Regions from separate parts of the Bradyrhizobium sp. 179 genome, predicted to be linked through region 3. Evidence: predicted binding sites of a transcription regulator. Region 3 holds the regulator's gene; each other region holds the start of a gene.
The links. The regulator PhoB, encoded in region 3, activates phosphate uptake and scavenging genes when phosphate is short. The targets are predictions, from matches to a motif close to TGTCATNNANCTGTCAT.
Positions count from the first base shown of each region.

Region 1: the regulator PhoB is predicted to act here: its motif matches at 7,667-7,683, upstream of IVB12_RS34440 (LTA synthase family protein).
Region 2: the regulator PhoB is predicted to act here: its motif matches at 6,728-6,744, upstream of IVB12_RS15260 (UDP-2,3-diacylglucosamine diphosphatase).

Region 1 covers NZ_JADPJR010000149.1:68,431-78,042, reverse strand. The annotation lists gene IVB12_RS34485 (acetolactate synthase 3 large subunit) at 1-708, shown strand, start outside; gene ilvN (acetolactate synthase small subunit) at 854-1,396, shown strand; gene IVB12_RS34475 (class I SAM-dependent methyltransferase) at 1,400-2,095, shown strand; gene IVB12_RS34470 (EamA family transporter) at 2,144-3,034, shown strand; gene IVB12_RS34465 (LysE family translocator) at 3,042-3,644, shown strand; gene ilvC (ketol-acid reductoisomerase) at 3,778-4,797, shown strand; gene IVB12_RS34455 (SDR family oxidoreductase) at 5,336-6,184, shown strand; gene IVB12_RS34450 (hypothetical protein) at 6,196-6,816, opposite strand; gene IVB12_RS34445 (TetR/AcrR family transcriptional regulator) at 6,921-7,571, shown strand; gene IVB12_RS34440 (LTA synthase family protein) at 7,782-9,494, shown strand; gene IVB12_RS34435 (glycine betaine ABC transporter substrate-binding protein) at 9,611-9,612, opposite strand, start outside.
Region 2 covers NZ_JADPJR010000059.1:91,933-101,544, reverse strand. The annotation lists gene IVB12_RS15295 (xanthine dehydrogenase family protein molybdopterin-binding subunit) at 1-1,142, shown strand, start outside; gene IVB12_RS15290 (cytochrome c) at 1,229-1,675, shown strand; gene IVB12_RS15285 (cystathionine gamma-synthase family protein) at 1,924-3,207, shown strand; gene IVB12_RS15280 (CHRD domain-containing protein) at 3,280-3,696, opposite strand; gene IVB12_RS15275 (cytochrome c) at 3,852-4,775, shown strand; gene IVB12_RS15270 (Lrp/AsnC family transcriptional regulator) at 4,922-5,167, opposite strand; gene thiD (bifunctional hydroxymethylpyrimidine kinase/phosphomethylpyrimidine kinase) at 5,752-6,552, shown strand; gene IVB12_RS15260 (UDP-2,3-diacylglucosamine diphosphatase) at 6,768-7,580, shown strand; gene IVB12_RS15255 (glycosyltransferase family 1 protein) at 7,580-8,617, shown strand; gene IVB12_RS15250 (threonine/serine dehydratase) at 8,682-9,612, shown strand, end outside.
Region 3 covers NZ_JADPJR010000160.1:65,539-75,150, reverse strand. The annotation lists gene IVB12_RS36855 (Hsp33 family molecular chaperone) at 1-860, opposite strand, end outside; gene argF (ornithine carbamoyltransferase) at 1,015-1,938, opposite strand; gene IVB12_RS36845 (aspartate aminotransferase family protein) at 1,938-3,146, opposite strand; gene IVB12_RS36840 (GcrA family cell cycle regulator) at 3,615-4,127, shown strand; gene phoB (phosphate regulon transcriptional regulator PhoB) at 4,379-5,086, opposite strand; gene phoU (phosphate signaling complex protein PhoU) at 5,101-5,817, opposite strand; gene pstB (phosphate ABC transporter ATP-binding protein PstB) at 5,829-6,650, opposite strand; gene pstA (phosphate ABC transporter permease PstA) at 6,647-7,492, opposite strand; gene pstC (phosphate ABC transporter permease subunit PstC) at 7,497-8,486, opposite strand; gene pstS (phosphate ABC transporter substrate-binding protein PstS) at 8,646-9,612, opposite strand, start outside.

The DNA of each region.
Region 1 (9,612 bases), on a different contig from region 3:
CAGCAGATCGCGCAGTGGCGTGCCCGTAATTCGCTGTATTACAAGAAGAGCAACGACGTCATCCTGCCGCAGCATGCGATCCAGAGCCTGTTCGAAGCGACGCGCGGCAAGGATACCTACATCACGACCGAGGTCGGCCAGCACCAGATGTGGGCGGCCCAGTTCTACGGCTTCGAGGAGCCGCATCGCTGGATGACGTCGGGCGGCCTCGGCACCATGGGCTACGGCCTGCCGGCCGCGATCGGCGTGCAGGTTGCCCACCCCGACAGCCTCGTCATCGACATCGCGGGCGATGCCTCGGTGCAGATGACGATGCAGGAGATGTCGACGGCCGTGCAGTACGAGCTGCCGATCAAGATCTTCATCCTGAACAACCAGTACATGGGCATGGTGCGGCAGTGGCAGCAGCTGCTGCATGGCAACCGCCTGTCGCATTCCTACTCGGAGGCGCTGCCGGATTTCGTCAAGCTCGCCGAAGCCTATGGCGGCGTTGGCCTCCAGGTGCACAAGCCTGGCGATCTTGAGGGTGCCATCAAGGAGATGATCGCGGTCAAGCGCCCGGTGCTGTTCGACTGCCGCGTCGCTGCGCTTGAAAACTGCTTCCCGATGATCCCCTCCGGCAAGGCGCACAACGAGATGCTGTTGCCGGAGCAGGCCAACGACGCAGCCACCGCGAAGGCGTTCGCCGGCGGCAAGGCGCTGGTGTGAGCGCAATGGTCACAAGCTCCGCTGCCATCGCCCGGCTCGACCGGCCGATCCAGTACGCCGCTCCCTGTGTAGGGATCTCACGCCGTGGCAATTACTGGCGGCCCGCCTTCGCGGGCATGACGAAGAAGATTTGAGGGGAACGACAATGAACCAGCCGGCATCCGCCTATTTCATCGAGGACCGTCACGATCCCAACGAGACGCACACGCTCGCCGTGCTCGTGCAGAACGAGCCCGGCGTGCTTGCGCGCGTCATCGGCTTGTTCTCGGGCCGTGGCTACAACATCGAGAGCCTCACGGTCTCGGAGACCGAGAGCCAGAAGCACCTCTCGCGCATCACCATCGTCACGACGGGCACGCCAATGGTGATCGAGCAGATCAAGCACCAGCTCGATCGCATGATTCCGGTCTATCGCGTCGTCGACATGACGCAGACCAAGCGCTCGATCGAGCGGGAGCTCGCGATGGTGAAGGTGCGCGGGCAGGGCGAGCACCGCGTCGAGGCGCTGAGGCTTGCGGATGCGTTCCGCGCCCGCGTGATCGATGCGACGACCGAGAGCTTCGTGTTCGAGATCACAGGCAATACGGACAAGATCAATCAGTATATCGACCTGATGCGCCCGCTCGGCCTCGTCGAAGTGTCGCGCACCGGCGTTGCCGCGATCGGTCGCGGGCCTGAAGGGATGTGAACCATGCTGGCGCGCGACTGGTACTATAACGAGCGGAACCGGATGGGGATCGAGCCCGCAGTGGCGTCGATCTATGACAGCCATGACGATGCCGACCTGCGGGCGCGCGCCGCGCTGAAAATGCTAGGAGTCCAGCGCGACTGGCGCATCGCCGATATCGGCTGCGGTAACGGCGTGCTGGCCACCGAAGCGGCGCTGATGGGCGCCGAGGTCGATGCTATCGACATCTCCCCCGCGATGCTGGCGCTCGCCGAGATCTATGCACGTGACCGCAAGGCGCCGGTCCGCACCCAATCGGCCGGCCTGCTGAGCTTCTCCTACCGTCCGGAATCCTACGATTTGATCGTCAGCGAGTTCACGCTGCACCATCTGCCGGACTTCTGGAAGGCGGTGGCGATGTCGCGGATCTATCGGGCGCTGAAGCCGGGCGCGAGCTTCTACCTGCGCGACATCGTCTACACTTCAATGCCGGACGCCATTGAGCGCGACGTCGAGCAATGGGCCGACTTCCAGATCAAGAACCACGACTTTTCGCGTGAAGGTGTCGTCGCGCACATGCGCGACGAATATTCCACCTTCAGCTGGGTGATGGAACGGATGCTGACCGACATCGGCTTCAGGCTGGTCTCGGCCGACTACCACGCCCCGATGCACGGCACCTATCTGCTGCGGAAACCGAAAGCCGGCGAGCAAGGCTAGACCAGAACAATAACAGGACTGCACGACAGGGCAGGACCGAGAACAACAATGAAGCCGGCCGACATCCTCATCGCCATCCTGGTGGCGATCATCTGGGGGCTTGCCTTCGTGGCGAGCCGGATCGCGCTCGACGAGTTCTCGCCGGAGCTGATGACGGCGATGCGCTTCACCATTGCCGCAGTACCGTGCCTTTTCATTCCCAAGCCGAAGGTCGCCTGGCCCCTCCTGATCGCGATCAGCGTCACGCTGTTCCTCGGCCAGTTCCTGAGCCAGGCCTATGGCATTGCCCACGGCGTGCCGGTCGGCCTGGCCAGCGTGGTCGTGCAGAGCCAGGCGCTGTTCACGATCGGCTTCGCCGCTGTCGCATTCGGCGAACGTCCGACGCCGATGCAGACGCTCGGCATCGTCATCGCAGCAGCCGGCCTTTTGATGATCTGCGGGACCGTCGGCTATGATTTCAGCGTCGGCGCCTTCGCGGTGCTGATGATCGCGCCGGTCTGCTTTGCCGTCGGCAATCTCCTGCTGCGGGGCGCCCGTGGTGCGCCGATGTTCGACCTGTTCGCCTGGCTGTGCCTTACTGCCGCGGTGCCGTTGTTCGCGCTCGCGCTGGTCGTCAACGGGCCAACGCCGACCTGGCAGTCGCTGATGCACATGTCTCTGACAGGCCTGATCTGCCTGCTGGTGATCGGCGCCATCTCCACCAGCATCGCCTACTGGCTATGGGGCCGATTGCTGCGCGATTATCCGGCGGCGCAGGTGGTGCCGTTCGCGCTGCTGGTGCCGTTCGTGGGATCGGCCGCCTCCAGCATCGTGTTCGGCGAGCGGTTCGGACCCCTGCGCCTCGCCGGCATGCTGACCGTGATCGGCGGTATCGCGGTGATGGTGCTGGCGCAGCGGCCCAAGGCGTTGCCCAAAGAGCCGCTGCCGAAAGTCGCGTGAGGCGAACATGTCCCAGTCGCTGTTCTATGCCTTCCTCACCTTCATGGTCGTGATGTACTTCACGCCTGGGCCGAACAACATCATGCTGCTGTCCTCGGGCCTGACCTACGGCTTCCGGCGCACCATTCCCCACATCGTCGGTATCGTCATCGGCTTCGCCTTCATGGTCGCCGCGGTCGGCCTCGGGCTCGGCTCCGTGTTTCTGGCCTATCCTGTCCTCCAGACCATCTTGAAATATGCCGGTGCGGTCTACCTGATCTATCTCGCCGCCGCGATCGCCATGTCCGGGCCGACCAAGCCGGGCGACGGCGCCGCCCGCGGCCCGATGACCTTCTGGGGCGCGGCGATATTTCAATGGATCAACGCCAAAGGCTGGGTGATCGTGATCGGCACCATTACCGCCTACGCGGCGATCGCCCAATTCCCGCTCAACATCGCAATCCAGACCCTGATCAGCCTGCTCGTAGGCACGGTCTCGACCGTGGTCTGGGCTCTGTTCGGCTCCGCATTGCGGCCGGTCCTGACCTCAGAGCGGCTGGTCCGTGCCTTCAATGTGCTGATGGCAGTCCTGCTGCTCGCTTCCCTCTACCCCGTCTTCATGGATGCATGATGCCGCAGATTTCCATGCAGAAACGGGTTTCCCAGCGGCCCTAAAATGCTCTAGACAGCCCCCGAAATCCGTCAATTCACCTTCGAAAGATCTGACCATCGGCCGATTCCGGCCCCGAACGAGGAAACGAACTATGCGTGTTTATTACGATCGCGACGCCGACCTGAACCTGATCAAGGGCAAGAAGGTCGCCATCGTCGGCTATGGCAGCCAGGGCCACGCCCATGCGCTGAACCTGAAGGACTCCGGCGTCAAGGAGGTGGCGATTGCGCTGCGCAAGGGGTCGGCCTCGGCCAAGAAGGCGGAGAACGCCGGCTTCAAGGTGATGGAAGTCGCCGAAGCCGCCAAATGGGCCGACCTCGTCATGATGCTGACCCCGGACGAACTCCAGGGCGACATCTATCGCGAGCACCTGCACGACAACATGAAGAAGGGCGCCGCCCTTGTGTTCGCGCACGGCCTCAACGTCCACTTCAATTTGCTCGATCCGCGCGCCGACCTGGACGTGCTGATGATCGCGCCGAAGGGCCCCGGCCACACCGTGCGCTCGGAGTACCAGCGCGGCGGCGGCGTGCCCTGCCTGATTGCGATCGCCAAGGACGTCTCGGGCAACGCCCATGACCTCGGCCTGTCCTATGCCTCCGCGATCGGCGGCGGCCGCGCCGGCATCATCGAGACCACCTTCAAGGAAGAGTGCGAGACCGACCTGTTCGGCGAGCAGGTGGTGCTTTGCGGCGGCCTGGTCGAGTTGATCAAGGGCGGCTACGAGACTCTGGTCGAAGCCGGCTACGCCCCGGAGATGGCCTATTTCGAGTGCCTGCACGAAGTGAAGCTGATCGTCGACCTGATCTATGAAGGCGGCATCGCCAACATGAACTACTCGATCTCCAACACCGCCGAGTACGGGGAGTATGTCACCGGTCCGCGCATCATTACCGACGAGACCAAGAAGGAGATGCGGAAGGTTCTCGCCGACATCCAGGGCGGCAAGTTCGCGCGCGACTGGATGCTCGAGAACAAGGTCAACCAGACCTCCTTCAAGGCGACCCGCGCCAAGCTCGCTGCCCACCCGATCGAAGAAGTCGGCGCGAAACTGCGCGACATGATGCCCTGGATCAAGAAGGGCGCGCTGGTCGACAAAAGCAAAAACTAAGCCGTTGTGCCCCGGACGCAGCGCAGCATTTTGGTGATGCCCTGCTGATCCGGGGCCAAGCGGCCTCTGGATCCCGGCCCCACGACGCATCGCTTATGCGCTGCGCCTTGTCCGGGACACGCGAGCGAAAGCTTCGCTCGCCAAACAAATCTTAAGCCTTCGCGACTATGTTCGAGCGAGATCGCAAACGCGATCTTTCTCCTCCTTCTCGCGCGAAGCATTGTTGCTTCATTCAAATTCTTCGCGAGTTGACGCGCTGCTTGAACGCCAAGAACTGACGCTTAAACCACATTCTTGATCTCGCGTCCCTTTTCAAAAATTTCTAGAACTCCCTGATCGTGAAAAGGGCTGCGTCGTCAGAGTGAAAGATTCGACTCTTCATCCGCCTGTTCAAGGTGCCTTCGACCTCATGTCGCAACGTTCGCGCGCCGCTTCATCTTGAGAACCGACACCTGCCGCGCGGACTTGCGCGCTGGGCGCCATTTGCACACAGGCACCTTCCTCCTGCATGATCACGGCAACCCGAGGTGGAAAGACCATGCGATCTGTCGTCGTTACCGGGGCGTCTACGGGCATCGGCTGGGCCGTTGCAAAATTCCTGATCGGGCGCGGCTATCGCGTGTTCGGCAGTGTCCGCAAGCAGGCCGACGCCGACCGGCTGCAAGGCGAGTTCGGTGCGAACTTCACTCCGCTGCTGTTCGACGTCACCGACGAGGCAGCAGTCCTCGCTGCCGGGCGAAAAGTTCGCGCGGCGTTGGGCGGCGAGACGCTGGCCGGTCTCGTCAACAATGCCGGCATCGCGGTTGCCGGTCCCGTGCTCGAATTGTCGGCCGATGATTTCCGCCGCCAGATGGACGTCAACGTCATTGGCCCTGTCATCGCGACGCAGGCGTTCGGGCCGCTGCTCGGCGCAGACCCCTTGCTGAAGGGGCCGAAGGGCCGGATCGTGATGATCAGCTCGGTCGCTGGCAAGAGCGGCAATCCGCTGTCGGCGCCTTACAGCACCTCCAAGCACGCCATCGAGGGCCTGTCGGAGAGCCTGCGCCGCGAGCTGATGCTGTTCGGCATCGACGTCATCATCGTCGCCCCCGGCGCGGTGAAGACGCCGATCTGGAGCAAGGCCGAAGAGATCGACCTTTCCGTCTACCAGAACTCGCCCTATCTGCCGGCGCTGAACAAGGTGATGGCGTTCATGATGGACATCGGCGCCAAGGGCCTGCCCGCCGAGCGCATCGCCGAGATCGTGTTCGAGGCGCTGACGGCGCCAAGCCCGAAGGTGCGCTACCAGATCACGCCGGACCCGCTCCGCCACCTGATTGCGGCCGTGCTACCGAGACGGACGCTCGACCGCATCATCGCCAAGCGGCTCGGATTGCTGCCGCAGTGAGCTTGGGCGTTTCAGCCCGCGGCGACGGTTTGCCCGCGCGGGTGGCGGGCCATCGCTATCATGCGCAACGTCAGCACGATCAGCAGCGGAATGAGGAATGCGGCGTAGAGCGGCATGGCCGGCACGCGCTTGCCGAACGACACCATGAACTGGAAACAGAGATAGTAGCCGCCCGCGACGTGCAGTATGCGCCAGGTGCGCGGTCCGAGCAGCGCGGCGGTGCGGTCGAACGAGGTCGCACTCATCGCGATGATGAAGCCATAGCCGATGCCGCCGAAGATGTAGGAGGCCGCGGAGGTCGCCTGGGCAAAGCCGGCCGGATCCATCCTGGCGAACGCGACGATCGCCGCCGCGTGGATGGCGTGGGAGGCCGCGAAGCTCAAGCCTAGATAGCGGCGGTTACGGTGCTGCCAGCGCGTCCAGGCATTGGGCGAGAGCCGCGCCAGCGCCGCGGCACTGAAGGCGAGGCAGAACAGCAGCAGCGAACTTCGCGCCGTGAAGCGGATCACCATGCGAACGCCCTCAACCTCGAACAGCCGCATCGAGGCGATCCACAGGCTCAGGGCGATCAGGCTGAGCGTTAGGACGGCAAGCAGCCGCCAGCCTTCGAGCCAGCTTTGACGTTGTGACATGGCGAATCTCCTTGGATGTAATCAGTGATTACATATACAGCAGCAAGATCGTCAATGGTGTAATCGCTGCTTACATTCACGTTCGGGTGATGCTAGAAGACGCCATGCCCGCCCGTCAGACGTCCAAGCCGCGTGCCCGTCGAACACCCGAAGCCCGGCCGTATCACCACGGCGACCTTCGCCGTGTGCTGATTGACGCTGCGCTGCAATTGGCGGCGGAAGGTGCCGAGGTCTCCGTCCGCGAGGCGGCGCGCCGGGCCGCGGTGTCGCCGGGCGCGCCGTTCCGGCACTTTCCGAACCGCGATGCCTTGATGGCGGCGGTGGCCGAGGAGGCGCAGCGGCGCTTCCGCGCCGAGATCGAGGCGGCGCTGGGCGAGGAGCCGCTCAAGGGTCCACTGGAGCGTTTTCGCGCCTTTGGCCTCGCTTACCTGCGCTGGGCCATGCGCAATCCGGCCCATTTCGAGATCATCTCCACCGGACGCTACTTCGCCCATGGCAGCTCGGCGGAGCTGACCCGCGACAATGCCGAGCTGATCGCGCTGTCGGAACGGATGCTGACTGATGCGGCCGAGCAGGGCCTGCTGAGGTCGGCGGATCTGAAGCGCATCCAGATCGCCGCTCGCGCGTTGGTCTACGGTTTTGCCCGGATGAATCTCGATGGCCACTTTCCGCGCTGGGGAATCGAGGACGACGAGATCGAGCGGATGGCGGAGGGGGTGATCGACCTGTTCATCGCTGGGATCGCCCAGCCCTGACATTGAGCAGCTGCCTGCCCGCTGCGGCCCACCGTCTTTCGCTAACAATAAGCGATGTCGGATCGCCGAACGCGTTGCCTGACCTTGACCGTTCCGTTACAGTTTTATGACACGGCGCAGGCTTCCGGCTGCGCCGGGCGCCGCCAGCCGTCTCGATGCCGGCCAAGCGGCTTGGCATCACCGCGCCGGACCAGAAGTTGCGTGTCGTCGATGGCGTCCGCGCCCAATCCAGGTCCTTCTGCCACCACCGCCGTGCTTGCGAGCGTCGCCGCGCTCGGCATCTGGCGGCTGCTCGCGGTCACGGCGCCACATTTCGCAGCGCTGGCGCTGATGTACGAGACCGAGACCGATTTCGGCTCGCGCCTCTCCTTCGCCCTGGCCTGGGGCATCCTCAACTTCTTCTGGATCACGCTGCTGCGGCGCCCGGCGCTGTCGGGCGCACTGTCGCTGACCATGGTCGTCGTGCTGGTGCTGCTGTCGCGGCTGAAGCACGAAGTCGTGCAGATGACGGTCAACTTCATCGATTTGATGATGATCGACCGCGACAGCGTCGCGTTCCTGTTCACGATCTTCCCGAATCTGCGCTGGTCGGTGATCCTGGCCGGCCTCGTCACGCTGCCGCTGATGTATGCGCTGTGGTGGCTTGATCCGTTCCGCATCCGCCGGCTGCCGGCGCTCGCCTGCAAGCTCGCCTGTGTTGCCGCACTGGTCGGCTATTCGCTTTATCATCCTGACCAGGCCTGGCGCGGCTATTACGACGACGGCTATCTCTCGAAATTCTTCCGCTCCGGCGTCACAGCGGTCGCCGACTTCGTGCAGTACGGTTTCATGGAATCCGCAGCCTCCACCAACGAGCGGCTCAACGTGCCGCTGGTGGACGCCTGCCATCCTGCGGGCCGCCGCCCCAATATCATCATGATCCATGATGAATCGAGCTTCGACATCCGCGCCGCCCAGGGCATCAAGGTGCCGCCGCGTTACGGCGACCATTTCAGGTCCTGGGACGGCAAGCAGCGCACGTTCCTGGCCGAGAGCAATGGCGGGCCGAGCTGGTTCACCGAGTACAACGTGCTTGCGGGGCTCTCGTCGCGCTCGTTCGGCCGCTTCGCCTATTTCGTGACGCGCATCGCCTCGAACCGCGTCGAACGCGGCCTGCCATTGGCACTGCGCCGTTGCGGCTACGACACCCTGTCGCTTTACCCCGCCCATGGCGGCTTCATGGGCGCGCGCAGCTTCCAGATGACGACCGGCATCGAACGTTTCCTCGATTCGGAGGATCTGGGCGCCAAGGACGTCGAGCCGGACTCCTTCTTCTACGACAAGGCGCTTCAGCTGATAGGGCAACAGCCGCCGAACAAGCCGCTGTTCACCTTCATCTATCTCGGCGCCAATCATTTCCCCTGGGAAACGCGCTTCCGCCCTGATCTGCTGCCGAAGTGGCGCGCGCCGGGCAACTTGCCGTCCATCGACGAATATCTGCGCCGCCAGGTGATGAGCGCCGAGCAGTACAAAGCTTTCATCGCCGGTCTGAAGAAGAACTTTCCCGGCGAGCCTTTCCTGATCGTGCGCTACGGCGATCACCAACCGGAATTCGCGCCGAACCTGCTTGAGCCCGGCCTCGACGAGGGCGCCCTCGGCAAGAAGCTCGACGCTTACGATCCGCGGCTGTACGCAACGTATTATGTGATCGACGCCATCAATTTCGAGCCGGTGAAGAGCGATGCCGTGATGGACACGATCGACGGTCCCTATCTGCCGCTAGTGATCCAGGAAGCTGCCGGCATCCCGCTCGATCCGTCCTTCGCCGAGCAGAAGGAGATCATGCTCCGCTGCAAGGGCATCTTCTATGGCTGCAAGGATGGCGCCGAGGCGCGGCGGCTGAACCGGCTGCTGATCAACGCGGGGATGATCCGGGGGCTGTGATGTCTCTCACGCTCTTTGCGATGAGAGCGCCGTTGGAGCACCCAGGCCCCTCCAACGTCGTCCTGGCGAAGGCCCATAGGCGAAAGCCATGACGACGCTGAACCAGTCGCGCCAGCCT
Region 2 (9,612 bases), on a different contig from region 3:
ACATGACGCCGGACGCCGTCCGCCGCAAGAATTTCATCCCACCGAAAGCGCTGCCCTACAAGACCGCGACCGGCAAGATCTACGATTCCGGCGACTTCGCCGCGCATCTCAAGCGCGCGATGGAGATCGCGGAATGGAAGGAGTTCGGAAAGCGCGCCAAGGCGGCCAAGAAGCAGGGGCTGATCCGCGGCATCGGCCTTGCCAGCTATGTCGAGATCTGTGGCGTGATGGGCGAGGAGACCGCCAATGTCCGTCTCGATCCCAATGGCGACGTCACCGTCCTGATCGGCACGCAATCGAGCGGGCAGGGCCATCAGACGGCCTATGCGCAGATCGTCGCCGAACAGTTCGGCCTGCCGCCGGAGCGTGTGCACATCCGTCAGGGCGACACCGACGAGATCGCGACAGGTCTCGGCACCGGCGGTTCAGCCTCGATACCCACCGGCGGCGTTTGCGTGGAGCGTGCTGCGGGCGAGCTGGGCAAGAAGCTGAAGGAGTTCGCAGCGCAGGCGCTGGAAGCGAGCGCGGGCGATCTCGAGATTACCGACGGCGTGATCCGGATCGCCGGCACCGACCGCTCGATCTCCTTCGCCGACCTCGCCAAGCGGCCCGGCGCCGATCCGTCGAAGCTGAACGGCAGCGCGACCTTCGCCAGCGCGGACGGCACCTATCCCAACGGCACGCATCTGGCGGAGGTCGAGATCGATCCGGCCACCGGCATCATCAGAATCGTCAATTATGTGATCGTCGACGATTTCGGCAAGACGCTCAATCCGCTGCTCTTGGCGGGGCAGGTGCATGGCGGCGCCATGCAGGGCATCGGCCAGGCCTTGATGGAGCAGGTGGTCTATGGCGCGGGCGACGGCCAGCTCATCACCGCGACCTTCATGGACTACGCGGTGCCGCGCGCGGCGGACGGGCCAGCCTTCGTGTTCGAGACCAACAACGTCCCCTGCAAGACCAACCCGCTGGGCGTCAAGGGGGCCGGCGAGGCCGGCGCGATCGGCTCTTGTCCGGCCGTCGTCAACGCCATCGTCGATGCGCTCTGGCGCGAATACAAGATCGACCATATCGACATGCCGGCAACGCCCGAGCGGGTGTGGATCGCGATTAACGAGCACCACCGGCGCCACAGCCTGTGATTCACGCGATGGAATGAACCCTGCCGAGCGGTGTTGGCCTCAGGAGGGTCGGCACGATCCTGCATCATGGAAAAAGGACTTTGCGAATGAAGCGAGTGTTGGTTGTCGGGGGCGCGTTCCTGTTCGGTATGGGCGCGGTTTGGGCGCAGCAGGACTCCGCCAAGGAAGTCCAAACCCTCATGAAAGCCAACGGCAAGAACGCCGGCGCGATGTCGGCGATGGTCAAGGGCGAGAAGCCCTATGATCAGGCTACGGTGAACAGCGCGCTGGCGCAGTTCGAGGATACCGCCAAGAAGCTGCCGAACCTGTTTCCGGCTAGCGCCAAGGGTGTGAAGCTCGACGGAGACTACAGCATCTCGCCGAAGGTCTGGGAGGACAAGGCCGGCTTCGACGCCAAGGTCGCGAGCTTTGCCAAGCTCGTCGGCGAGGCCAAGGCCAAGATCAAGGACCTCGACTCGCTCAAGGCGACGATGCCTGCAATCGGCAAGGAATGCGGCGGCTGCCACGAGACCTACCGCGTGAAGAACGGCTGACGCCAACATCATCCGGGGTACGGGAAAAGGGCGGTTGGCAAGCAGCCGCCTTTTTTGCGTTGGCGCACGGCCCAGCGCGAAATCCCGTCCGCAAGGCCTGACGGATCGCCGCGAGAGCGGTTATCTTTGCTCCAGCCGCGGCGGCATTGATGTGAGCTGTTGCATGCTGGCGCATCTCGCGCCTGACTGCCTCATGACATCAGGGTTCCAACGCCCGGCGAGGAACTGAAGCAACAGCGAGACAGGCCATGGCAAAACCGTTCCCGTCGAAGACGCACATCGGCAACCATATGCTGCATCCGGAAACCTTGATGCTGACCTATGGCTATGATCCGCAACTGTCGGAAGGCGCCATCAAGCCGCCGGTGTTCCTGACCTCGACCTTCGTCTTCAAGACGGCCGATGACGGCCAGGACTTCTTCGATTTCGTCGCCGGCCGGCGCGAGCCGCCGGAAGGGATGGGCGCGGGCCTGGTCTATTCGCGCTTCAATCATCCCAACAGCGAGATCGTCGAGGACCGGCTCTCGATCTACGAACGCACCGAGAGCTGCGCCCTGTTCTCATCCGGCATGGCGGCGATCGCGACGACGATCCTTGCCTTCGTCCGCCCAGGCGACGTCATTCTGCACTCGCAGCCGCTCTATGGTGGGACGGAAACCCTGCTGACGAATACGCTTGCGCGTCTGTCGATCGGCGCCGTCGGCTTCGCCGATGGCGTTGACGAAGCTGCGGTCAGCGAGGCCTCGGCGGAGGCCATGCGCAAGGGCCGGGTGTCGATGATTCTGATCGAAACTCCCGCCAATCCGACCAACGGGCTGGTCGACATTGCGATGATGCGCCGTGTCGCCGAGGCCATAGGGAAAAGCCAGGGCCACACACCGATCATCGCCTGCGACAACACGCTGCTCGGACCGGTGTTTCAGCGGCCGATCGAGCATGGTGCGGACATTTCCTTGTACTCGCTCACGAAATATGTCGGCGGTCATTCCGACCTGATCGCGGGCGCCGCGCTCGGCTCCAAAGCAATCATGAAGGGCATCAAGGCGCTGCGCGGCGCCATCGGCACCCAGCTCGATCCGCATTCCTGCTGGATGATCAACCGGTCGCTGGAGACGCTGAGCCTGCGCATGGAGAAGGCCGATGCGAATGCGCGCCTCGTGGCCGACTTTTTGCGCGATCACGCCAAGGTGGCGAAGGTCCATTATCTCGGTCACCACGAGGATACATCGCCGGCCGGACGCGTGTTCTCGCAGCAGTGCTCGGGGGCCGGCTCCACGTTCTCGTTCGACATCGTCGGCGGCAAGGACGCGGCGGTCAAATTTCTCGACGCGCTCCAGATCTTCAAGCTCGCGGTGAGCCTCGGCGGAACGGAATCGCTTGCCAGCCTGCCCGCGACGATGACCCATTCCGGCGTTCCCGCCGACATCCGCCGGAAAATCGGTGTCCTCGATTCCACGATCCGGCTGTCGATCGGCATCGAACATCCGTCGGACCTGATCGCAGATCTCACGCAGGCACTGAACGCGGCTTGAGCGTGGCGAGAATCGAACAGGCCGGGCGCCCCTCCTGCGCCCGGCCCTTCCGCGACGACGCAGCGTTTGCGCTTACTTTGTCACTTGGCCGCGGATCTCGCCGCCCGGGTTCGCCGCGGTGTGGATGTTGATGTAATACTTGCCGCCGAGCAGATCGGCGGCCTGCGCCTCGGTGAGCGTCGCTTCGCCCTTGACCGGGTTCGATGTCGCATTCGGGATCGCGACCGCAACGCCGGCGTTCTTGCCCGCTTCGGCCGGGCCATGAAAATGAGCGGCTGTGGCAGGGCCAGAGAGCCCGGAATAGGTGACAGTCCAGGACAATTTCTTGCTGGCCGCATCGTAGTCCAGATCGGCCGTTCCGGTGCCGCTGCTGGTCGTTGCCGGCACCTCGGACTTGGCGTCGAGCGTTGCTTTCAGCTTTTCGGCGCTGGCCGGCCCTGCAAAAGCAGCGGCCGCGAGCACTGACATGGCGATGACGGTCTTGTTCATGACATTCTCCCTGCTGAACCCGTTTGGGCTGCTAAACTTCCAACAGCCGACGTTTCAGTTTATTCCCGTCTCCGGCGGGGGCGGGGCTAAATTCTTCGTGGCTGGAGCCGCGCGGAGATCGGTCGTAGGTTCGCCGCAAGAACGAATGGACGTGCATGTTGCAACGAACAATTCTCGTGGCGCTGCTTGCCGCGCTTGCCGCAGGTGGCGTCTATTGGTGGCTCAGCGCGCCCGTAGTGGCAGCCGCGGGCACCACGCGGCACGCGCCTGATCTTGCCAATGGCGAGGTGATGTTCAACGCCGGCGGCTGCGCGTCCTGCCATGCCGTTCCGAATCAGCCTGATCGTCTCAGGCTCGGTGGGGGCGTCGCGATCAAGTCGCCGTTCGGAACGTTTCACGCGCCGAACATTTCGCCCGATCCCAATGACGGCGTCGGCAAATGGACCGACGCCGATTTCGTTAACGCGGTGATGCACGGGGTCTCGCCGGCCGGGCAGCACTATTTTCCGGCGTTTCCGTATACGTCCTATCGGCACGCCAAGCGTGAGGATGTGCTCGACCTCTTTGCCTATCTGAAAACGCTACCGCCTGTTGCCGGCAAGGTGCGCGACCATGACGTCAGTTTTCCCTTCAACATCCGGCGCAATGTCGGCATCTGGAAATTCTTGTTTCTGGACGGCAAGCCGTTCGTCGCCGACGGCGCGAAGTCGCCGGCATGGAATCGCGGCGCCTATCTCGTGAACAGTTTGGGCCATTGCGCCGAATGCCACAGCCCGCGCAACGCGCTTGGCGGCATCATCGCGAGCGAGCGGTTTGCCGGCGGGCCCGATCCGGAAGGCGAGGGCTGGGTCCCCAACATCACCCAGAAGCGCCTTGGCGAGTGGAGCGCGAAGGACATCGCCTATTTCCTCAAGACTGGCGAACTGCCCGATGGCGACAGCGTCGGCGGCGCAATGACGCGCGTGATCAAGAACACCTCGCAACTGCCGGACGCGGATCTCGCGGCCATGGCGGACTACGTCAAATCGCTGCCGCCGGTGGACGGCCCGACCCCGCCCAAGCGCAAGCAGGGCAGCTAGTGCGTGATGAAGGCTAGCTCGATCGTGAGACTGTAACCCCTCACCCGGATCGCATCTATCGATGCAATCCGACCTCTCCCTTCGGGAGAGGTGAACCGTTGGCTCGCATCGATATAACCAAGCTCATCCCGCATCGATGACGCCCGTTAGCCGGTGCCGAACGCCTTGAAGGTGATGATGGTGAGGGTGTCCTGGATGCCTGGCAGCACTTGCACCTTCTCGTTGACGAAATGGCCGATGTCGGTGTCCTTGTCGACGTAGAACTTCACGAGGAGGTCGTATTGACCGGCCGTGGAATAGATCTCGGAGGCGATCTCGGCTTCGGCGAGCGCATTGGCGACCACATAGGACTGGCCGAGCTTGCATTTGATCTGGACGAAAAAGGGAACCATCGCGGTCACTCCGAAAGCACATCTCGCCGGCTAATAGGCCAAAATCGGCCGGATTTAGCAAGCGAACTTGCCTGCCGCCAGATGTCGGTCCGGCGCTCAGCAGGTGACGGCCGCCGCGGCGAATGCATCCCTGAGCCGCTGCGCGAGCTCGACCTTGCGATACGGCTTGGTCAGCACGATCGCTTGCGCATGCGCGCGGCCCGGATTCAAGCTGGGCGCGATCCGAAGGCCATGATCATGCCGGAGCCCGAGCTCGTCCTGATCTCGACATTTGCGCGCAAGGCTCCCGCGCCAAATGGACTTTCGGGTCCGGGCGGCCCTCAACTGGCGGCGGCGGACAGTCCACCACTTGACGTCTCACGCATCGGCGAAGCACGCTGAGGGGCAAGACCATACCAAGAGAAGGGTGAGGTTGCATTTTGCAAAGCCTGCACGATTGCGGCCCACGCCGCGTCCGCTTGCTTCGCTGGAGCACGGCGGTGTCGCGACTCAGCGTCGCTTGCAGCTGGTCGCGCTTGCTGGTGTTCCACGATCGCGCTAGGACAGGCCATGGCGGTGTCCGGATCAAGCAGATGTCTCCCGCGATGACGACGCCCGTGGCGCTCACCATCGCCGGCTCCGATTCGAGCGGGGGCGCCGGCATCCAGGCGGACCTGAAGACTTTTGCCGCGCTCGGCGTCTATGGCGCCTCCGCCATCACGGCGTTGACGGCGCAGAACACGCGCGGCGTCACGGGTATTCACGCAGTGCCGGCCGAGTTCGTCACCGCGCAGATCGATGCGGTGTTTTCCGATCTCGATGTCGGCGCCGTAAAAATCGGCATGGTGGCCCAGGCCGCCAGCATTGACGCGATCGCGGCCGCGCTGTCGCGCTGGGCGCCCCGGCACGTGGTGCTCGATCCCGTGATGGTGGCAACATCCGGCGACCGGCTGCTGGCCTCCAACGCCGTCAAGGCGTTGCGCACGAGATTGATACCGCTGGCCTCGGTGATCACGCCGAACCTGCCCGAGGCCGCTGCGCTGCTCGATGCACCGGTCGCGGCCAACCAGGCCGAGATCGAAAGCCAGGGGCGCCGCCTGCTGGCGCTCGGCTGCCGCGCGGTCCTGATCAAGGGAGGACACGGCGAGGGCGCGGAGAGCGTCGACTATCTGGTCGATGCCGACAACGCCATCGCGCTCGCGGCGCCCCGCCTTGCCACCGAGAACACCCATGGTACCGGCTGCTCGCTGTCCTCGGCCGTCGCGGCGGGTCTCGCCAGAGGCGAGGCGCTCGAGCAGGCGGTCCGCAACGCCAAGGCCTGGATCAGCGCTGCGATTGGCGCCGCCGACCGCTTCAGCGTCGGCCACGGCCACGGGCCGATCCATCATTTCCAAAAGTTCTACTGACGACCGCTCGCTCAAGCGGGAGAGGGAGCGGCCTGCCCTCCGGGCTTCCAGTGCGAACCTGATCTTGGACGAGGCTCTGCGCGCCATGTCGCCTGATTGTCGCATGCGACTGATATTCGCAGGGCAGGCGAGGCAAGGCGTGATTCGTATCGGAAGGTGCCTCAAAAGTTCAATCGGTCATCCCCCTGTCACGGGACATTGTTACAGGCTGGCGCATGGGAAGTTACGATGTGAGTGACGAGAGCCCGGAGCGGCGCTTTCGCACGTTGTTCATCTCCGACGTCCATCTCGGAGCCCGCGGTTCTCAAGCCGATCTTCTGCTGGACTTCCTGCGCTACCACGATGCCGACACCATCTATCTCGTCGGCGACATCGTCGACGGCTGGGCGCTGAAATCGAGCTGGCACTGGCCGCAATCCCATAACGATCTCGTCCAGAAGCTGCTGCGCAAGGCGCGCAAGGGCGCCAAGGTCATCTACATTCCCGGCAATCACGACGAGTTCCTGCGCAACTATTACGGCACGCATTTCGGCGGCATCGACGTGGTCGAGAACACCGTGCATACCGGCGTCGACGGCAAGCGCTATCTCGTGATTCACGGCGACATCTTCGACCTCGTGGTGCAGAACGCGCGCTGGCTCGCTCATCTCGGTGACAAGGCCTACGATTTCGCGATCCAGATGAACCGCCTCGTCAACTTCTTCCGCCGCTTGTTCGGCGTGCCCTATTGGTCGCTGTCGCAATGGGCCAAGCAGAAGGTCAAGAACGCCGTCAACTATATCGGCGCGTTCGAACAGGCGCTCGCCGCCGACGCGCGACGTCACGACGCGGACGGCGTGATCTGCGGCCACATCCATTACGCCGTGATCCGCGACGAGGCCGGCATTCGCTACATGAATTGCGGCGACTGGGTCGAGAGCTGCACCGCGCTGGTCGAGCACGACGACGGCCGTTTCGAGATCATCACCTGGGCGGATCATTTGCAGAAGCCGGCAACCGTCCCGCAGGTCGCGGCAAGAGCTGCCTGATGCGCATCCTGGTCGCGACCGACGCCTGGCACCCGCAAGTCAACGGTGTGGTTCGGACGCTGACCAAGCTGGCCGACGCGGCAGAGGGGCTCGGCGTCGCGTTCACGTTCCTGACGCCGCAATCGTTCCGCACCTTTGCCATGCCGAGCTATCGCGACGTGCGCCTCGCCATGCCGCGCCCGGCGCGAATTGCAAAGCTGATCGAAGAAGCACGCCCGGACAGCATCCACATCGCGACGGAGGGGCCGATCGGCCTGATGGTCCGCCGCTATTGCCGCCAGCGCAAGCTGCCGTTCACGACCAGCTTCCATACCCGCTTTCCAGAATATGTCCGGGCTCGCGTGCCAGTGCCGGGCTCGCTGATCTGGCGCGCGCTGCGCCGCTTCCATGCGCCCAGCCGCGCCGTGATGGCGGCGACGCCTGCGCTCGCGCGCGAGCTCGCCGAGCGCGGCTTCGACAATGTCGTGCTGTGGCCGCGCGGCGTCGACACCCATTTGTTCCGTCCCCGCGCGATCGACCTCTGTCTGCCGGCGCCGGTGTTCCTCTCGGTCGGCCGGGTCGCGGTGGAGAAGAACCTCGAGGCCTTTCTCGACCTCGACCTGCCCTGCACCAAGGTGATCGTTGGCGACGGTCCGGCGCGTGCCTCGCTCGAAGAGGCCTATCCCGATGCGATCTTCCTCGGCGAGAAGCACGGCGAGGCGCTGGCGGAAATCTATGCTGCGGCCGACGTCTTCGTGTTCCCGAGCAAGACCGACACTTTCGGCCTGGTCCTGGTGGAGGCGCTCGCAAGTGGCCTGCCGGTGGCGGCCTTTCCGGTGAAGGGACCCCGCGACGTGATCGGCAATGCGGCGGTCGGCGCGCTCGATCACGATCTGCGCACCGCCTGCTTCGCCGCGCTCGACATCTCCAGGCAGGACTGGTTCGCCGCCAATTACACCTGGGAGGCTTCGGCCCGGGCTTTCCTGGCCAGCATCGAGGCGCTAGGCGCGGTGCTGCCCGGCCGGAAAGGGGCGGAACCGCCGCGCTTCGTGGCCTAATCGACAAAAAATCCTCGCGGGGAGATGTCTTGCTCGCGGCTCCCAGGCCGCGATAAGGTCTGATATGATCGAACAGCTCCTCCCGGTCGGCCCCGCCGACATCGACGCCGCAGCGCGCGTGATCGCGCCTTACGCCATCCGCACCCCGCTGTTGTCTTTCCCCGTGCTCAACGAGCGCGTCGGCGCAAAGGTCTTCCTGAAGCCGGAGATGCTCCAGCGCACCGGCTCGTTCAAGTTCCGTGGCGCCTTCAACAAGGTATTCTCGATCCCGCAGGACAAGCGCGCCGGCGGCGTCGTCGCATTCTCCTCCGGCAACCACGCCCAGGGCGTGGCGGCCGCGGCGAAGATCCTCGACATGCAGGCGACGATCGTGATGCCGGCGGATGCGCCGCTGTCCAAGCGCGAGCGCACCAAATCCTACGGCGCCGAGGTCGTGCTGTACGATCGCGACCGCGACGACCGCGAGGCGATCTCGCGCGGCATTGCCGAGAAGCGCGGTGCGACGCTGGTCAAGCCGTATGACGATCCCTTCGTGATTGCGGGGCAGGGTACCGCCGGCCGCGAGATCGCCGAGGACATGGCGGGCCTCGGCCTTGCCCCCGACATCGTGGTGGCGCCGGCTTCCGGCGGCGGCCTGATCGCGGGCGTCGCGACGGCCGTGAAGGCGCGCTATCCGCTGGCCGAAATCGTGGTCGCGGAGCCCGAGGCGTTCGACGATCACGGCATTTCGCTGACCGCGGGTCATCGCGAGCCGCATCCGCCGGCAGGCCGCACCATCTGCGATGCGCTGATGGCCCTGATGCCCGGCGAGATGACGTTTGCGATCAACAGCAAGCTGCTCGCGCGCGGTGTCACCGCGTCGGATGCCGAAGTCGGTGCTGCCGTGGCGTTTGCCTATCGGGAGCTCAAGCTCGTGGTGGAGCCGGGCGGGGCCGTTGGCCTTGCCGCGCTGCTGGCGGGACGTCTCGACGTCGCCGGCAAGAACGTCGTGATCG
Region 3 (9,612 bases):
GAGCAGGAGCACCGCGCTTCGAGAACCTGCGAATTGAATACGCGCACACCGCGCTCGTGGAAGAGGCGGAATAGCAGCCGCTCGCCGGAGAGCTCGGGATCGATCAGCTCGACGTCCTCGACGGTCTCGATCAGCGAGCGCGCCTCGACCCAGGCGTCGTCTTCGGCGACGCTGTGCACCTCGCTGCCCTCGGGCGCATCCCCGGGATGCAGGTCCGCCTGCCGCGCGCGCTCCGGCGCCTTGGGCAGAAACTGCATCAACATGCCACCGGCGCGCCAGCGATGCTTGCCGCCGTCGCTACTGCGCCATTCCTCGCCGACCGCAAGACGCACGCGCGTCGGGATCTGCTCGGAGCGGAGGAAATATTCGTGAGCGGCCTCTTCCAGGCTGCCCCCGTCGAGCGCGACCAGACCCTGGTAGCGGCTCATGTCGGGGCCCTGGTCGATGGTCATGGCGAGATGACCGCGGCCGAGCAGCGTGCCGGAATCTTTGGCGTCACCCAGACGCGCGGCATCGAAGCGCGCATAGGCGCGCAGGCGATCCGGCGCCATGTAGTCGACGACCAGGAACGACACCGGACCGTCGGTCTGGGCCTGAAGGATGAAGCGGCCCTCGAATTTCAGCGCCGAGCCGAGCAACGTCGTCAGCACGATGGCCTCGCCGAGCAGCTTGCCGACGGGAGCGGGATAATCGTGCTTGGTGAGAATGTCGTCGAGCGCCGGACCGAGCCGCACCAGGCGGCCGCGCACGTCGAGTGCGTCGACCTCGTAGGGCAGCACGGCGTCATCGATCGGAACCGGTGATGGCGCGCGAACCGGGCCTTCTGGCCCGGTTTTCATGTCAGGGGATTGGGAAACCATGGCCGTGTATCTGGGGTCGGAGGTGGGAAATGGAAGGGGGCGCGAGGGAGTGTTCCCGAGGCAGTTATGATCACACACGATACTGCTAATTCGGGGTCGTCCCGGCTTTCGCCAGGACGACGAACCAAACCCACTTCGCCTTCACCAGGCTGCGCTACTTCACCGCGTCAAAGCACCAGGCCAATATGCCCTTCTGCGCATGCAGGCGGTTTTCGGCCTCGTCGAACACGACCGATTGCGGGCCGTCGATCACTTCATCCGTGACCTCCTCGCCGCGATGGGCAGGCAGGCAGTGCATGAACAGCGCGTCGGGCTTGGCCAGCGACATCAGCTTGGCATTGACTTGGTAGGGCTTGAGCACGTTGTGGCGGTGCTCGCCTTCCTTGTCGCCCATCGACACCCAGGTGTCGGTGACGATGCAGTCGGCGCCCTTTACGGCGGCTTCCGGATCGGTGCCGAGCACGATCGGCGCATTGGTCATCTTGATCCAGTCGCGCATCGCCTTTTTCGGCGCGAGCTCCGGCGGCGTTGCGACGTTGAGCTGGAACTTGAAGCGCTCGGCGGCGTGGGCCCAGGACGCCAGCACGTTGTTGTCGTCGCCTGTCCAGGCCACCGTCTTGCCCTCGATCGGGCCGCGATGCTCCTCATAGGTCATGAGGTCGGCCATCACCTGGCAAGGGTGCGAACGGCGCGTCAGGCCGTTGATGACGGGCACGGTCGCATAGGCCGCAAGCTCCAGCAGCGCCTCGTGATTGAGGATGCGGATCATGATGGCGTCGACATAGCGCGACAGCACGCGCGCGGTGTCGGCGATGGTCTCGCCCCGGCCGAGCTGCATTTCGGCGCCGGTGAGCATGATGGGCTCGCCGCCGAGCTGGCGCATGGCGACGTCGAACGACACCCGCGTCCGCGTCGAGGGGCGCTCGAAGATCATCGCCAGCGTCTTGCCTTCGAGCGGCCTGACCGGCTGATGCGCCTTCTGCTTCGCCTTCATGGCGGAGGATGCGGCGAGCATGCGCTTGAGCTCCGACAGCGGGAGCTCGTTGATGTCGAGGAAGTGCTTTGGCGACTTGCTCATCAGCTTGCCGCCCGCTTGGTCTGACTGCACGAGATCGCCGCGCAGGCGCGCTCGAGCCGCCCGACGCTGTCCTCGATCTCGGCTTCGGTGACGATCAGCGGCGGCAGGAAGCGCACGACATTGTCGCCGGCGCCGACGGTGAGCAGCTTTTCGTTGCGCAGGGCGGCAACGAGATCACCCGAAGGCACGACCGCCTTGATGCCGATCAGGAGCCCCTCACCGCGGACTTCGCTGACGATATCAGGATAGCGATCGATCACCGAGGCGAGCTTCTGCTTGAGCAGCAGCGACATCCTCTGCACGTGATCGAAAAAGCCGGGCTCGAGCATGACGTCGAGCACGGCGTTCGCAGCGGAGATCGCGAGCGGATTGCCGCCGAAGGTCGAGCCGTGCGAGCCGGGCGTCATGCCGGAAGCCGCTTCCGCGGTGGCAAGACAAGCGCCGATCGGGAAGCCGCCACCGAGCGCTTTCGCCAGCGACATCACGTCGGGGGTAACGCCGAGACGGCGATGCGCGAACAGATCGCCGGTGCGGCCCATGCCGGTCTGCACCTCGTCGAACGCGAGCAACAGCCCCTTCTCGTCGCAGAGCTGACGCAGCGCCTTGAGGAAGGCGGGTGTTGACGAACGCACGCCGCCCTCGCCCTGGATCGGCTCGATCAGGATGCCGGCGGTCTGCGGACCGATCGCCTTCTTCACGGCCTCGATGTCGCCATGCGGGACTTGGTCGAAGCCATCCATGGGCGGGCCGAAACCTTCAAGATATTTTGCCGAGCCCGTCGCCGCCAGCGTCGCCAGCGTGCGGCCGTGGAAGGCGCCTTCGAAGGTGATCATGCGATAGCGATCGGGATGGCCCTTGGCGGCGTGATAGCGCCGCACGACCTTGATCACGCATTCCAACGCTTCGGCGCCGGAATTGCAGAAGAACACGAAGTCCGCGAAACTTTCGTTGCACAGACGCGTTGCAAGCCGTTCGCCATCGGGACTCTGGAACAGGTTCGACATGTGCCAGAGCCTGGTCGCCTGCTCCTGCAACGCCTTGACCAATGCGGGATGGGCGTGGCCGAGCGCGTTCACCGCGACGCCCGAGGTGAAATCGAGATAGCGATCGCCATTGGTCGCGATCAGCCAGCAGCCTTCGCCGCGCTCGAAGCCAAGGTCCGCCCTGGCGAAAACGGGAAGCAGATGCGGCGCGGCGCTGTTGGTCATGACCATCACTTGGATGTTGCATTTGGACGTTGAGACCTGCCTGGCATGCCTTGCGCAGCGCACCATTGACCGGTCCGGAAAACGAAACGTGCCGCCTTTTAAGGGCGGCACGCGTCACCATCTTATGCCTGGCAAGACGGGTGTCAATGCCGCCCGGAAAGCCTCGCGAAACGCCGAATCCGTAGTCTTGCGGTGCCGATCTTGCAGGGTTTTCACCACGGAACATGTGGAAGCGAGTCGGCGGACTCTTGCGCGGGAGTCACGCCATATTGTAGCGTTTGGACTGTCAGATACGACATCTCGTGCAGCGGTTCTGATCCCAAGAGTCCTCATGTACCGGCGTAAACGTTCGGGCGTCAGTCACGCGCCCGGCGAGCCTTAAGGGATTCTGACGGCACGGGTTTTTCAAGGCTTAAGCATTCGCTGTGAGGCCCCAGGATGGCGGCGCGCAACGAGGGAAAGGGTGCAATGACGGTTTTGACCTGGTCCGATGATCGCGTCGAGCAGCTGAAGAAGCTCTGGGAGGCCGGACTTTCGGCCAGCCAGATCGCGGCCGAGCTCGGCAATGTGACCCGCAATGCCGTGATCGGCAAAGTGCACAGGCTTGGCCTGTCGGGCCGCGCCAAGAGCCCTTCATCGGCAGCGCCGCGGCCGCGCAAGGCGCGGCCCGCGCAGCATATGATGCGGGTGACCCGGCCGATCTCGCGCGGCAACACCGCGCTGGCGCAGGCCTTCGAGGTCGAGGTGGAGGCCGAACCGGTCACCTACGACAACGTGGTGCCGATGAGCCAGCGGCTGTCGCTGCTGGAATTGAACGAGGCGACGTGCCACTGGCCGGTCGGCGATCCCTCCAGCCCGGACTTCTTCTTCTGTGGCGGCAAGGCGCTGTCAGGCCTGCCCTACTGCGCCCAGCACTCGCGCGTCGCCTATCAGCCGGCAGCGGATCGCCGGCGGGCGGCACCGAAGCCGAGCACGCGGTGATTATTTCCTGAGATCGAGCCGGCAGCCGTCACGCGGTGACGGCGCAACAAACCCGATGTCGTCCCGGACAAGCGTAGCGCCGATCCGGGACCGATAGCCACCGCAAGCCGTGGTTACGGGGCCTCGGAGTTACCTTTTTCGCGCAACAATGGGCCCGGGTCCCGGATCGGCGCTTCGCTCCGGACAACGCTGCGCGTTGCCGGAGCTACGCTTGTCCGGGACGACGGCCGAGATTGTTGACGCAGCTGGGCCTACGTCTGCTCCGCCTTTGCAAACCGATCATCCAGCGCATAACCCGCGCCGCGGACGGTACGGATCGGGTCCTGCTCGCGGCCGAGATTGAGCAGCTTGCGCAGGCGGCCGATATGGACGTCGACGGTGCGCTCGTCGATGTAGATGTCGCGGCCCCAGACGCTGTCGAGCAGCTGCTCGCGCGAGAACACGCGACCGGGATGCTCCAGGAAAAACTCCAGCAGGCGATATTCGGTCGGGCCGAGATCGATCGGCCGGCCCGAACGCGCGACGCGGCGCTTGTCGCGATCGAGCTCGATGTCGCCATAGGCGAGCACGGTGGCGAGCCGCTCGGGGCTTGCGCGCCGCAGAAGGCCCTTCACGCGCGCGAGCAGCTCCGGCACCGAGAACGGCTTGACGATGTAGTCGTCGGCGCCGGTCGCAAGACCCCGCACCCGCTCGCTCTCCTCGCCGCGCGCGGTCAGCATGATGATCGGGAGCTGCTTGGTCTCGGGACGGGTGCGCAGCCGCCGGCACAGCTCGATGCCGGACAGTCCCGGCAGCATCCAGTCGAGCACGATCAGATCGGGGATGTGTTCCTTAAGGCGGGTGTCGGCGTCGTCGCCGCGCATCACCGTCTCCACGTCATAGCCGTCGCCTTCGAGGTTGTAACGCAGAAGCTCGGTGAGAGCTTCCTCGTCCTCAACCACCATAATGCGTGCGCCCATGTTGTCGTCGCTCCCTAGGTATTCGGTACCGTCGTGGCGAAGGTCGTCATGTCGCCCTTCGGCCGCTTGTCGGTGATCGCCTGCCCCTCGATCATGTAGAACACGGTCTCGGCGATGTTGGTGGCGTGATCACCGATCCGCTCGATGTTCTTGGCGCAGAACATCAGATGGATGCAGAACGAGATGTTGCGCGGATCCTCCATCATATAAGTGAGGAGCTCGCGAAACAGAGAGGTGCAGATGGCGTCCACTTCCTCGTCGCCCTTCCACACTGCCATCGCCGCCGGCAAATCGTGCGCGGCATAGGCATCAAGCACCGACTTGACCTGCTGCTGCACGAGGTCGGTCATGTGCTCCAGGCCGCGGAACAGTTTCAGCGGATGGAAGTCTGTCTCCAGCGCCGCAACGCGCTTGCCCATGTTCTTGGCGAGGTCGCCGATGCGCTCAAGATCGGTGGCAACGCGCATGGCGCCGACGATCTCGCGCAAATCCACCGCCATCGGCTGGCGGCGGGCGATGGTGAGCACGGCGCGCTCCTCGATGCGCTTCTGAAGCGCGTCGAGCTCGGCATCGGTGGTGACGACGCGCTGGCCGAGCGCGACGTCGCGGCGGATCAGCGCGTCGACGGAATCGACGATCATGCGCTCGGCGATGCCGCCCATCTCGGCGACGAGGCGAGTGAGCTCCTGGAGGTCGGTATCGAAGGCCTTTGCGGTATGTTCAGTACCCATGTCCCGTCTCCTCAGCCGAACCGGCCGGTGATGTAATCCTGCGTACGCCGATCGCTCGGCGACGTGAAGATCTTGCTGGTGTCATCGAACTCGATCAGCTCGCCGAGATACATGAAGGCGGTTTTATCAGAGACGCGCGCCGCCTGCTGCATATTGTGGGTGACGATCGCGATCGTGTAGTTCTCGGACAATTCCTGGATCAGCTCCTCGACCTTGGCGGTCGAGATCGGGTCGAGCGCCGAGCAGGGCTCATCGAACAAGATCACTTCGGGCCGTACCGCGACCGTGCGGGCAATGCAGAGGCGCTGCTGCTGGCCGCCGGAGAGCGACAGGCCGGACGCGTTGAGCTTGTCCTTGACCTCGTTCCACAGCGCGCCGCCGCGCAGCGCCTTCTCGACGCGGTCGTCCATCTCGGACTTCGAGATCTTCTCATAGAGGCGGATGCCGAAGGCGATGTTCTCGTAGATCGTCATCGGGAACGGCGTCGGTTTCTGGAACACCATGCCGACCCGGGCGCGCAGCAGGTTGAGGTCCAGCTTGGGATCAAGGATGTTGGTCTGGTCGAGCAACAGCTGGCCGGTGGCGCGCTGGCCTGGATAGAGATCGTACATCCGGTTGAAGATGCGCAGCAGGGTCGACTTGCCGCAGCCCGACGGGCCGATGAAGGCCGTGACGCGGTTGGTGCCGAGGGCCAGATTGATGTTCTTCAGCGCGTGGTGCTCACCGTAGTAGAAATTGAGGTTGCGCGCGGTCACCTTGGCAGGCGCCTCGGGTAGCGGCTGTGAGCCGGGATGAACGGTCGGCGCACTTACGGAAACAGACATTTCACTCATTTTGCAGTCCTCTCGGCGCCAAGGATGCGCGCGCCAATGTTCAGGGCAAGCACGGTCAGGGTAATGAGCAGCGCCCCACTCCAGGCGAGCTGCTTCCAATAGGCGTAGGGGCTCTGCACGAAGTTGTTGATGGTGACAGGCAGGTTGGCCATCGTCTTGTCGAGACCGAGGCTGAAGAACTGGTTCGATAGCGCCGTGAACAGCAGCGGCGCGGTCTCGCCGGCGACGCGCGCAGTCGCCAGCAGCACGCCGGTGATCAGGCCGGAGCGCGCGGCACGATAGGCGATCCGTTTGATCACCAGCGAACGCGGCAGGCCGAGCGCGCTGGCGGCTTCACGCAGCGGGTTCGGCACCAGCAGCAACATGTCTTCGGTCGTGCGCACCACGACCGGGATCACGATCACGGCGAGCGCCAGCGCGCCGGCGATCGCCGAGAAGCCGCGCATCGGCACCACCACCGCGCCGTAGATGAACAGGCCGATGATGATCGAAGGCGCCGAGAGCAGGATGTCGTTGATGAAGCGGATCACCGAGGTCAGCTTGTCGTTGCGGCCGTACTCGGCGAGATAGGTGCCGGCGAACAGGCCGAGCGGCGCGCCGATGCCGACGCCGATCACGGTCATGATCAGCGAGCCGACGATGGCGTTGAGCAGACCGCCCTCGTTCGATCCGGGCGGGGGCGTGTTCTCGGTGAAGACCTGGTAGTTGAGCCCGGCCAGGCCATTGTAAAGCAGCGTGATCAAAATCAACGCGAGCCAAGTGACGCCGAAGGCGGCGGCTGCGATGCAGAGACCGCGGATGACGATGTCCCAGCGGCGACGGCGCGAATAGATCGGGTTCATGGCGTCACTTTCCGGCCTTGGTTTCCAGCCGCATCAGCATCAGCCGCGCGGCGGCGAGCACGAAGAACGTCAGTACGAACAGGAGCAGGCCGAGCAGGATCAGGCCGGACTGGTGCAGGCCGTCACTCTCGGCGAATTCGGAGGCGATCGCCGCCGAGATCGTGGTGCCCGGAGCGAAGATCGACGAGGAGATGCGGAACGAGTTGCCGATGATGAAGGTCACCGCCATCGTCTCGCCGAGCGCGCGACCTAGCGCCAGCATGACGCCGCCGATGATGCCGATGCGGGTGTAGGGGATCACCACGCTGCGGACGACTTCCCAGGTGGTGCAGCCGACGCCGTAGGCGGCTTCCTTCAGCACCGGCGGCACCGTCTTGAACACGTCGACCGAGATCGAGGTGATGAAGGGCAGCACCATGATGGCGAGGATCAGCGCGGCATTGAACAGGCTGAGATAGGACGGCGGACCTGCGAAGATCGCCCCCAGCACGGGGACGCCGTCGAAGACCCGTATCATGAAGGGCTGGAAGGTGTTGGCCAGGAACGGGCCCAGCACGAAGAAGCCCCACATGCCGTAGATGATCGAGGGAATGCCGGCGAGCAGCTCGATCGCCATGCCGATCGGGCGGCGCAGCCATTGCGGGCAAAGCTCGGTGAGGAAGATCGCAATACCGAGACCGACCGGAATGGCGATCAGCATCGCGATGAAGGAGGTGACGAGCGTGCCATACATCGGCCCGAGCGCGCCGAGCACGGGCGGATCGGCCGACGGCGCCCAGCGCTGCGTCCACAGGAACGAGAGGCCGTATTCCTTCATCGCGGGGAAGGCGCCGACGATCAGCGAAATGATGATGCCGCCGAGGATCAGCAGCACCGAGATCGCGGAAAGTCGCGTGATCCAGTAGAAGGTGACGTCGCCGAGCTTGAACGCGCTCAAGGCCTTGGCGCGGTCATATGGTCCGGCGTCGTCGATTACATCGCTCTGAACGGCCATCTCTGCCACGCCGATCCCCTGTACCCAGATTTATAGACGCTTGTTGCCGGTCCCGCGCCCCCGACACAGCACGACGCTGATCGGGGCCCGGTTGTTGTCCCGGCGCTGCGCAGCAGCGTTTCACGCTGCTGCGCGTCCGGGACATGAGAGCCGTTCGCCTCAGCTCTTGATCTCGGCGGCCCAGGTCTTCTCGATCAGCTGGACGACGCTGTCCGGCATCGGGATGTAGTCGAGTTCTTCAGCCGCCTTGCCACCGTTCTTGAACGCCCAGCGGAAGAACTTGATGGCTTCCTGGGAGGCGGCCTTGTCGGTCGCAGACTTGTGCATCAGGATGAACGTCGCCGCAGTGATCGGCCAGGACTTCTCGCCCGGCTGGTCGGTCAGGATGACGTAATAGCCAGGAGCCTTGGCCCAGTCGGCGTTGGAGGCGGCGGCCTGGAAGGCCTCGACGGTCGGCTGCACCGGCTTGCCGGCCTTGTTGACGAGACCGGTGTAGGTCAGCTTGTTCTGCTTGGCATAGGCGTACTCGACATAGCCGATCGAGTTCTTGGTCTGGCTGATGTTGCCCGACACGCCTTCGTTGCCCTTGGCGCCGACGCCGACCGGCCACTCCACTGCGGTGCCTTCGCCGACCTTGCTCTTCCAGTCCGCGCTGGCCTTGGAGAGATAGTTGGTGAAGTTGAAGGTGGTGCCCGAACCGTCGGAACGGCGGACCACGGTGATCGCCTCCGCGGGCAGCTTCACGTTCGGGTTGAGCTTTTTGATCGCGGCGTCGTCCCATTTGGTGATCTTGCCGAGATAGATGTTGGCCAGCGTCTCGCCGTCGAACACCAGCTCGCCGGGCTTCACGCCCTCGAGGTTGACGACGGGGACGATGGCGCCCATCACCATCGGCCACTGCACGAGGCCGTCCTTCTCGAGCTGCTCGGCCTTGAGCGGCGCGTCGCTGGCGCCGAAGGTCACGGTCTTCGCCAGGATCTGCTTGATACCGCCGCCGGAGCCGATCGACTGGTAATTCAGACCGTTGCCGGTCTCCTTCTTGTAGGCATCAGCCCACTTCGAATAGATCGGGAACGGGAACGTCGCACCGGCACCCGTGATATCGGCAGCAAAGGCCGCCGTCGCC